2 regions of the Streptomyces sp. NPDC005496 genome follow, and region 2 is predicted to be linked to the other one. Evidence: predicted binding sites of a transcription regulator. Region 2 holds the regulator's gene; the other holds the start of a gene.

Region 1 (4,409 bases), on a different contig from region 2:
GGCGGTCCTGGGCCTCCAGCTCGTCCGCCATGAGGTTGATTGTCTGGGCCAGGTCGCCCAGCTCGTCGCGGCGCCCGTCGCTCACCCGGCGTGTGTAGTCGCCGTGCGAGATGGAGCGGGCGACCGTGTTCATCTCGTCCAGCGGGGCGGTGAGCGAGTGCGCCACGAACTGCGTGATCAGGAGCGTGGCGATCATCGAGAAGACGGTGATGAAGCGCAGCTCGGTCTCGGTGCGCACCGCGATCATCAGCAGACCGGTGGTGATGAAGACGGAGACCACGACCAGCGTGCCGAGCTTCGTCTTGATCGAGAAGGGGCGCACGCCTCCCCAGGGGCCCGCACCCTTGCGTCCCCCGGACCCGGTCATCACATCCGCCCCCTCACGAGGTCCCGATCAGCGGCCCGGCTCAGGGAGTCGGGGTCTCCAGCGCGTAGCCCACGCCGTGGACCGTACGGATCCGCTCGGCGCCGATCTTCCGGCGCAGGGCCTTGATGTGGCTGTCGACGGTGCGGGTGCCGGAGGCGTCCGCCCAGTCCCAGACCTCGGCGAGCAGCTGCTCCCGGGAGAGCACCGCGCGCGGGGTGTTCGCCAGGCAGACCAGCAGGTCGAACTCGGTGGGCGTCAGGTGCACGTCCTCCGAGCGGACGCGGACCCGGCGCTGCGCGTGGTCGATCTCCAGCTCGCCGAGCCGCAGGATGCCGCTGCGGGGCGTGGAGGCGGCCACCACGGCACGCTCCACGCGGCGCAGCAGGACGTGCACGCGGGCGGCCAGCTCACGCATCGAGAACGGCTTCGTCATGTAGTCGTCGGCGCCGACGCCGAGCCCGACCAGCATGTCCGTCTCGTCGTCGCGGGCCGTGAGCATCAGCACCGGCACCGGGCGCTGGGCCTGCACGCGGCGGCAGACCTCCAGGCCGTCGAAGCCGGGCAGCATGATGTCGAGGATCAGCAGGTCGGGCTGCCAGGCCTCGGCGGTGTCGACGGCGGCCGGGCCGTCACCGGCGGTCTGGACGAGAAATCCCTCGGCTCGCAGACGGGCCGCGATGGCGTCGACGATCGTCGGGTCGTCCTCGACCACCAGCACCCGGCGCTGTGCGCCGGGTGTCGCCGCCGTGCCGTTGTGGGAGGTGTGTGTCTGCTCCATCGCCCGCCCCTGAAGTGTGCTTTCCGGAATCCGTGGGGTGATCCCATGACTGCGCTTGACGCTTGAATGATCGGCGTCAGGGAAGCAGAGTACGGGCAGTCACCACGGCTCGGCTATCCAGGCCTTACCGCGAGATGCACCACGTCGGGAACGCCCCGGGCAACGGGGATCTCTTCGGTACGCACCTGTTGGAATCCGGCATTCCGCAAGGTTCCTTCAAATTCCGGAGAGGGCTGCGCGGACCACACGGCGAGCACCCCGCCGGGCCTCAACGCCCTTGCGCAGCTTGCCAGTCCGGCCTGCGAGTACAGGCTGTCGTTGCCCTCGGTGACCGTCCAGCCGGGTCCGTTGTCGATGTCAAGGCACAGCGCGTCGTACGTGTCGGATGTCTCATTGACGTACGCGACGAGATCGGCCTCGACGACGGCGGTCCGCGGGTCGGCGAGGGCGTCAGCGGACAGGGCGGACAGCGGGCCCTCGCGGTGCCAGGCGATGACGGCCGGTTCGCGCTCCACGACCGTGATGCGGCCCCAGCGGGGATCGGCGGCGGCGTGTGCGAGCGAGAAGCCGACGCCGAGCCCCCCGATCAGCACGCTGGGCAGCGCGCGTCCGTCCAGGGCGTCGTACGCGGCGTCGACGAGCAGCCGCTCCGAGCGGCCGTCGGAGGTGTCCATCAGGAAGCAGCCGTTGGCGATGATCTGCAGCAGCCCTCCGTGGCGCCGCAGCACGACCTCGCCGTACGGGCCCTCCCGGCGATCGATGACCACAGGGGTGTCGTACGTGGCAGTCATGGCGCCCATCCTGGCATCAGCGGCGCCGCGGTCCCGCGGAATTATCCGGTGAACCGGGCGCTCGTCAGCGGCGCGTCCACCCGCCACCCCAGGGACTCGTACAGCGCCCGCCCCTCCGGTGTGCCGGCCAGGACCCCCGTGCCGGCGCCCCCGGCGACCGCCAGACCGGTGAGCGCGCGCATCACCGTCCGGCCGAGGCCCCTGCGGCGGTGCGCGGGGGCCGTCTCGATCCGGTCGAAGACCGCGGTCGCGCCGGTCGGGGCGACGTGCCCGTGCGCGGCCCACGAGCCGTCCGCCGCGAGGACGAGGGCGTGCCCGGCGCCGCCGCGCGACCAGGTGCGCAGCCGGTAGCCGTCCGGCAGCGCGCGTCCGCCGTCGGCCGCTCCCGGGTCCGCCGGGCCGGCGGTGGTCAGCGGGCCGGTCATGAGGAATCCCGGCTCCGGGTCCACGTGCCAGCCGCGGCCGAGCCAGGGCCCCACGACCCCCGGGTCCGCGAAGACCTTGAGCCACACGCCGGCCCCGGTCACCGTGTCCGCCACCTCGCGCACGGCCGACTCCTCGACGGCGTCCCCGGTCGCCGCGAGGACGTGCCGGGTCACGTGCTCCGGCAGTCCCACGTCGACCGTGAACCCCCAGGGCTCGACCGCGGGCGGCGCCGCCCCGCGCGAGACGACCCACCCGTCCACCCAGGCCCGTACGATCCCGGTCACCGCATCCCCCGTAATGGTCATTGGTCGTCATGGAGTATTACCTCTCGGACGGTACGCGGGTCCTCGCCCCGGGCGGCAGAGGTGATCGCTGAGAGCGAACGCGGCCCGGGGAACAATCAACGGCCCAGGCGCATTGAGTCGGCATAGCTCAACTTGACTGCCGAAGGGGAGATCATGGCTTCGACGTCCACACCGCTCACCCTGCCCGTGCTGCCGCTCGACGACGAGGTCGTGCTGCCCGGGATGGTGGTTCCGCTGGACCTGAACGACGCCGACGTCCGCGCCGCCGTGGAGGCCGCCCAGGCCGCCGCGCGGTCCGAACCGGGCAAGCCGAAGGTGCTGCTGGTGCCACGCATCGACGGGTCGTACCCGGGCACCGGCGTGCTCGGCACCGTCGAGCAGGTCGGCCGCCTGGCCGACGGCGACCCGGGCGCGCTGATCCGCGGCCGTGGGCGCGTGAAGATCGGCGCGGGGACCACCGGCCCCGGCGCCGCCCTCTGGGTCGAGGGCACCCGGATCGAGGAGACCGTGCCCGACCCGCTGCCCGGCCAGGTCGCGGACTTGGTCAAGGAGTACAAGGCCCTCGCCACCAGCTGGCTGCGCAAGCGCGGCGCCTGGCAGGTCGTGGACCGCGTCCAGGCCATCGACGACGTCTCCGCCCTCGCCGACAACTCCGGCTACTCGCCCTTCCTGTCCACGGAACAGAAGGTGGCGCTGCTGGAGACCGCCGACCCGGTCGCCCGGCTGAAGCTCGCCACCGAACAGCTCCGCGAGCACCTCGCCGAGCAGGACGTCGCCGAGTCCATCGCCAAGGACGTCCAGGAAGGCGTCGACAAGCAGCAGCGCGAGTTCCTGCTGCGCCGCCAGCTCGAAGCCGTACGCAAGGAACTGCGCGAGCTGAACGGCGATTCCCAGGACGGCGAGGAGTCGGACGACTACCGCGCCCGCGTCGAGGCCGCCGACCTCCCCGAGAAGGTCCGCGAGGCCGCCCTCAAGGAGGTCGAGAAGCTGGAGCGCGCGAGCGACCAGTCGCCCGAGGGCTCCTGGATCCGCACCTGGCTCGACACCGTGCTCGAACTCCCGTGGAACGAGCGCACCGACGACAGCGCCTCCGCGTACGACATCCAGGGCGCACGCGCGATCCTGGACGCCGAGCACGCGGGACTCCAGGACGTGAAGGAGCGCATCACCGAGTACCTCGCGGTGCGCAAGCGGCGCAGCGAGCGCGGCCTCGGTGTGATCGGCGGGCGGCGCGGCGGTGCCGTGCTGGCGCTCGTCGGACCCCCCGGAGTCGGCAAGACCTCGCTGGGCGAGTCCGTCGCGCACGCCATGGGCCGCAAGTTCGTCCGGGTCGCCCTCGGCGGCGTGCGGGACGAGGCCGAGATCCGCGGCCACCGCCGTACGTACGTGGGCGCGCTGCCCGGCCGGATCGTCCGCGCCATCAAGGAGGCCGGGTCGATGAACCCGGTCGTGCTGCTCGACGAGATCGACAAGGTCGGCTCCGACTTCCGCGGCGACCCCGCCGCGGCCCTGCTCGAAGTGCTCGACCCGGCGCAGAACCACACCTTCCGCGACCACTACCTGGAGGTCGAGCTCGACCTCTCCGACGTGGTCTTCCTGGCCACGGCCAACGTGCTCGAAGCCATCCCGGAGGCCCTGCTCGACCGCATGGAGCTGGTCCGCCTGGACGGCTACACCGAGGACGAGAAGGTCGTCATCGCCCGCGACCACCTGCTCCCGCGCCAGCTGGAGCGAGCCGGTCT
Region 2 (4,409 bases):
GATCACCTTGCCCTCCAGCTCGGAGAGGGCGCCGGCCTTGAACTGCGCGGCGTTCGGGTCGGTGACCGAGCCGTTCATCATGACGATCTTGCGGCTCTCCGCGCCGGGACCGAGCGCCTCCACGAGAGCCCTGCCCTGCACCTGGCCGACGAGTTCGTTGTCGAAGGAGATGTACGCGTCGATCGGCCCCTGCGCCAGGCGGTCGTACGCGATGACGGGGATGCCCGCCTCCTTGGCCTTGCGCACGGAGCCCGCGATGGCCTTGGCGTCGACCGCGTCCAGCAGGACGACGTCCACCTTGTCGGCCACCATCTGGTTGAGCTGCGCGCTCTGCCGCGCCGCGTCCTGCTCGGCGTTGGCGTACTCGACGCGGCCCTTGTCGTTGGTGAGTTCGGCCACCTTCTTCTCGATGATGGGGTAGTCGAACTTCTCGTACCGGGAGTTCTCCTTCTCCGGAAGGAGGAGGCCGACCGTGATGTCGTCGCCCTTCTTGGGGCTCGCGGAACTGCCGTCGTCGCCGATGCCGTCGACCACGCCGCAGGCGGCGAGCGGGACGGCCATGGCAAATGCGCCCAAGGCTATGGCAGTACGACGCATACGGAAACGGGTGTTCACTTCATGTGCCTTCCGGACGAGGGCGCAGCTTTGCGACCAGGTGGCTGAAAGCCAACGCGTCGATCACCGCAGCGTCAAGGAGTAACCACTTAACGAGATGGCAACGGACTTCCGTGTTCGGCTTGTGAAGGTACCAACTCGCCGGACGTGCGGGAACGCTGCACCCTCTCCACCTCGTGGAATGTTCGTGCGACCGCACGGACCGAACCGGCCGTCACGGACGGTAGTCACTTGCGTACACCGCCTCCCCGTGCAAGCCTGTTGCCTCACCCCTGTTATCGAACACCTGTTCCAAGTGGCGGGTGGAGGGAGGCCGGCCGTGAGCGGCGCACGAGCGACGGGGAGCGCGGTCTGGATCGGCTCGCTCATCCGCCGCTTCCCCGATCTCGTCCAGGAACCGGCCCGCGGGGCCCGGGACGGCCCCGTGAGCGCCCCGGACAGCGGTCCCGCCCACCCGGCGGGGCCGCACCTCGCGGACGCCGTACGCGACATCACCGACGGTGTGACGGAGCTGGAGGAGGCGGTCCGCGAGCGGCTCGGACTGCGGCCCGTCGCGCCCGCCCCGGTACCCGTGCGGCTGCGCCGCGTCGCCGGGCTCCTGGAGCGCATCGCCCGCGACCCGCTGCTCGCCGCGCACGTCGAGGAGGAGGCCCGGCGGATGGCGGCGCGCTGCGCCCGGGCGCTGGGCGACCCCGAGCCGTCGGTTCGGCTGCCGGGCCGCTGCCCGCGCTGCGGCGCGGCGTCCCTGCGGGCGTTCCCCGAGCGGAACGAGGTGCGCTGCGCCGACCCCGTCTGCGGCGCCCTCCCGGACGACGGCACGGACCGGCCGTGAACCACTCCCTCGGCCGCCCCACGCACGTGCAGGGGCCCGGGAGGTCCCCCTCCCGGGCCCCTGCACAAGTGAGCGACGCCGTGACGGCTACTGCTCGGACGACCGCTTCGGCCGCCAGACCACCAGCGCGCTCGTCTGCTGGACGTCCTGGTACGGGACCAGGTCCCGGCGGTATGAGGCGTGGACGGCGGCCTCGCGCTGCTGCATCGCGGCCGCGGCTCCGTCGAGCGCCGACTGCATCTCCGCGACCCGGGACTGGAGCGCGGCCACCTGGTTCTCCAGCTCGATGATCCGCTTGATGCCCGCGAGGTTGATGCCCTCGTCCTGCGACAACTGCTGCACCGTACGCAGCAGTTCGATGTCGCGGGCCGAATAGCGCCGGCCCCGCCCGGCCGTACGGTCCGGGGAGACCAGGCCGAGGCGGTCGTACTGCCGCAGGGTCTGCGGGTGCAGGCCGGAGAGCTGGGCCGCCACCGAGATGACGTAGACCGGCGTCTCCTCGGTCAGTTCGTACGGATTGCGTCGACGGCCGATTCCGTCCATGGCGTCCTCATGCTCCCTTCGCGGCCTGGAACAGCTCCGCCCGCGGATCCTCCTCCGCGGTCGCCTCGCGATACGCCTCCAGCGCGTCGCGAGCCTTGCCCGAGAGGTCCTTGGGGACGGCGACCTCGACGGTGACCAGCAGATCGCCGCGGGTGCCGTCCTTGCGGACCGCGCCCTTGCCCCGGGCGCGCATCGTGCGCCCGTTGGGCGTGCCCGGCGGCAGCTTCAGGGTGACCGGCGGCCCGCCCAGCGTGGGCACACGCACCTCGCCCCCCAGCGCCGCCTCCGGGTAGGTGACGGGCACCGTGACGGTGAGGTTGTCGCCCTTGCGGCCGAAGACCGGGTGGGCGTCGACGTGCACGACGACGTACAGGTCGCCGGCGGGACCGCCGCGCTCGCCCGGGGCGCCCTTGCCGCGCAGCCGGATCCGCTGGCCGTTGCTGACGCCGGCCGGGATGCGGACCTGCATCGTGCGCGAGGACTTGGCCCGGCCGCTGCCCCGGCAGACCTCGCAGGGGTTCTCCGCGATCAGGCCGCGGCCCTTGCAGTCGGGGCACGGGTCGGTCAGCGAGAAACCACCACCCGATCCGCGGGCCACCTGGCCGGTGCCGACGCACGTCGGGCACACACGCGGTGTGCCGTTCGCGTCGCCGGTGCCCGAACAGGCCTTGCAGGGCGACTGGGAGGACATGCGCAGCGGCACCGTCGCGCCGTCCACCGCCTCCGTGAAGCTCAGCGTGACCTCGGACTCGATGTCCTGGCCCCGCCGCGGCTGGGTGCGGGCGCCGGTGCCCGCACCGCCGCGGTTGAACAGCCCGCCGAAGACATCGCCGATGCCTCCGCCGAAACCGCCCGCCGCGGTGCCGCCCTGGGCGCCGCCTCCGAAGAGGTCGCCCAGGTCGAAGTTGAAGGAGCCGCCGCCGGCGCCGGGACCGGGCCGGAAGCCGCCGTTGCCGAAGAGGGCGCGGGCCTCGTCGTACTCCTTGCGCTTCTTGGGGTCACCGAGGACGTCGTTCGCCTCGGAGATCTCCTTGAAGCGCTCCTCCGCCTTCGCGTTCCCCTTGTTGGCGTCCGGGTGGAACTCGCGGGCGAGCTTCCGGTACGCCTTCTTGATCTCGGCCTCGGTGGCGTCCTTGGGGACGCCGAGGACCTTGTAGTAGTCCTTCTCGATGAAGTCCTTGGTGCTCATCCTCGACGTCCCTCCTCCCTCGTGCGTACGTCAGCCCTCGTCCGGGCCACCGCTCTCCTTGTCGTCCGCCGCCTCGGCGGTCTCGGCGGAGTCCGCCTTGACGGTCTGCGCGCCGGGCTGGGGCTCGGCGACGGCCACCCGCGCGGGGCGGATGGTGCGCTCGCCGATGCGATACCCAGGCTGCAGAATCGCCACGCACGTCGTCTCTGTGACGTCCGGCGCGTAACTGTGCATCAGGGCCTCGTGGATCGTCGGGTCGAAGGGCTCGCCCTCCTTGCCGAACTGCTGCAGGCCCATCTTCGCCGCGACGGTCTCCAGCGACTCGGCCACCGACTTGAAGCCGCCGACCAGCTCGCCGTGTTCCCGCGCGCGGCCGATGTCGTCGAGCACGGGGAGGAGCTCGGTCAGGAGGTTCGCCACGGCGATCTCCTTGACCGCGATCCGGTCGCGCTCGACCCGGCGGCGGTAGTTCTGGAACTCGGCCTGGAGCCGCTGGAGGTCCCCGGTGCGCTCGGTGAGCGCGGTGCGGGCCTGGTCCAGCTGGGCCGTCAGGCCGACCAACTGTGCTGCTGCGTCCCCGTCCGGGGCCGCCGCCGCCTCCTCCTCCGAGGAGGGGGTGGCGGCCTGCGGCTCGGCGTCGTCAGAGGTGGCGCCGGAGGGGACGTCAGGCTTCTCTTCGAAACCCGGGGTCTCCTCCGTCACGCGGCACCGTCCTTGCGGTCCTCGTCGACGATCTCGGCGTCGACGACGTCGTCGTCAGCGGCCTTGGGCTGCTCGGCGCCGGCACCTTCGGCGCCACCGGCCGCCTGCGCGGCGTTGGCGTCGGCGTACATCGCCTGGCCCAGCTTCTGGGAGACGGCGGCGACCTTCTCGGTGGCCGTGCGGATCTCGGCGGTGTCCTCGCCCTTGAGCGCGGCCTTCAGCTCCTCGATGCCGGCCTCGACCTCGGTCTTGACCTCGCCCGGGACCTTGTCCTCGTTGTCCTTGAGGAACTTCTCGGTCTGGTAGACGAGCTGCTCGCCCTGGTTGCGGGTCTCGGCGGCCTCGCGGCGGGCGTGGTCCTCCTCCGCGTACTTCTCGGCCTCCTGGCGCATCCGGTCGACCTCGTCCTTCGGCAGCGAGGAGCCGCCGGTGACGGTCATCTTCTGCTCCTTGCCCGTGCCCAGGTCCTTCGCGGTCACGTGCATGATGCCGTTGGCGTCGATGTCGAAGGCGACCTCGATCTGCGGG

What was found. The regulator HspR, encoded in region 2, represses chaperone genes until heat shock. The targets are predictions, from matches to a motif close to TTGAGNNNNNNNNNCTCAA.
Region 1: the regulator HspR is predicted to act here: its motif matches at 2,780-2,798, upstream of lon (endopeptidase La).

Annotation. Positions count from the first base shown of each region.
Region 1 covers NZ_JBIAJQ010000003.1:284,481-288,889, reverse strand. The annotation lists gene ACFYQQ_RS09960 (HAMP domain-containing sensor histidine kinase) at 1-367, opposite strand, end outside; gene ACFYQQ_RS09955 (response regulator transcription factor) at 408-1,145, opposite strand; gene ACFYQQ_RS09950 (spermidine synthase) at 1,259-1,936, opposite strand; gene ACFYQQ_RS09945 (GNAT family N-acetyltransferase) at 1,978-2,646, opposite strand; gene lon (endopeptidase La) at 2,821-4,409, shown strand, end outside.
Region 2 covers NZ_JBIAJQ010000005.1:237,486-241,894, forward strand. The annotation lists gene ACFYQQ_RS17095 (substrate-binding domain-containing protein) at 1-597, opposite strand, end outside; gene ACFYQQ_RS17100 (hypothetical protein) at 935-1,447, shown strand; gene ACFYQQ_RS17105 (heat shock protein transcriptional repressor HspR) at 1,535-1,990, opposite strand; gene dnaJ (molecular chaperone DnaJ) at 1,998-3,179, opposite strand; gene grpE (nucleotide exchange factor GrpE) at 3,210-3,881, opposite strand; gene dnaK (molecular chaperone DnaK) at 3,878-4,409, opposite strand, start outside.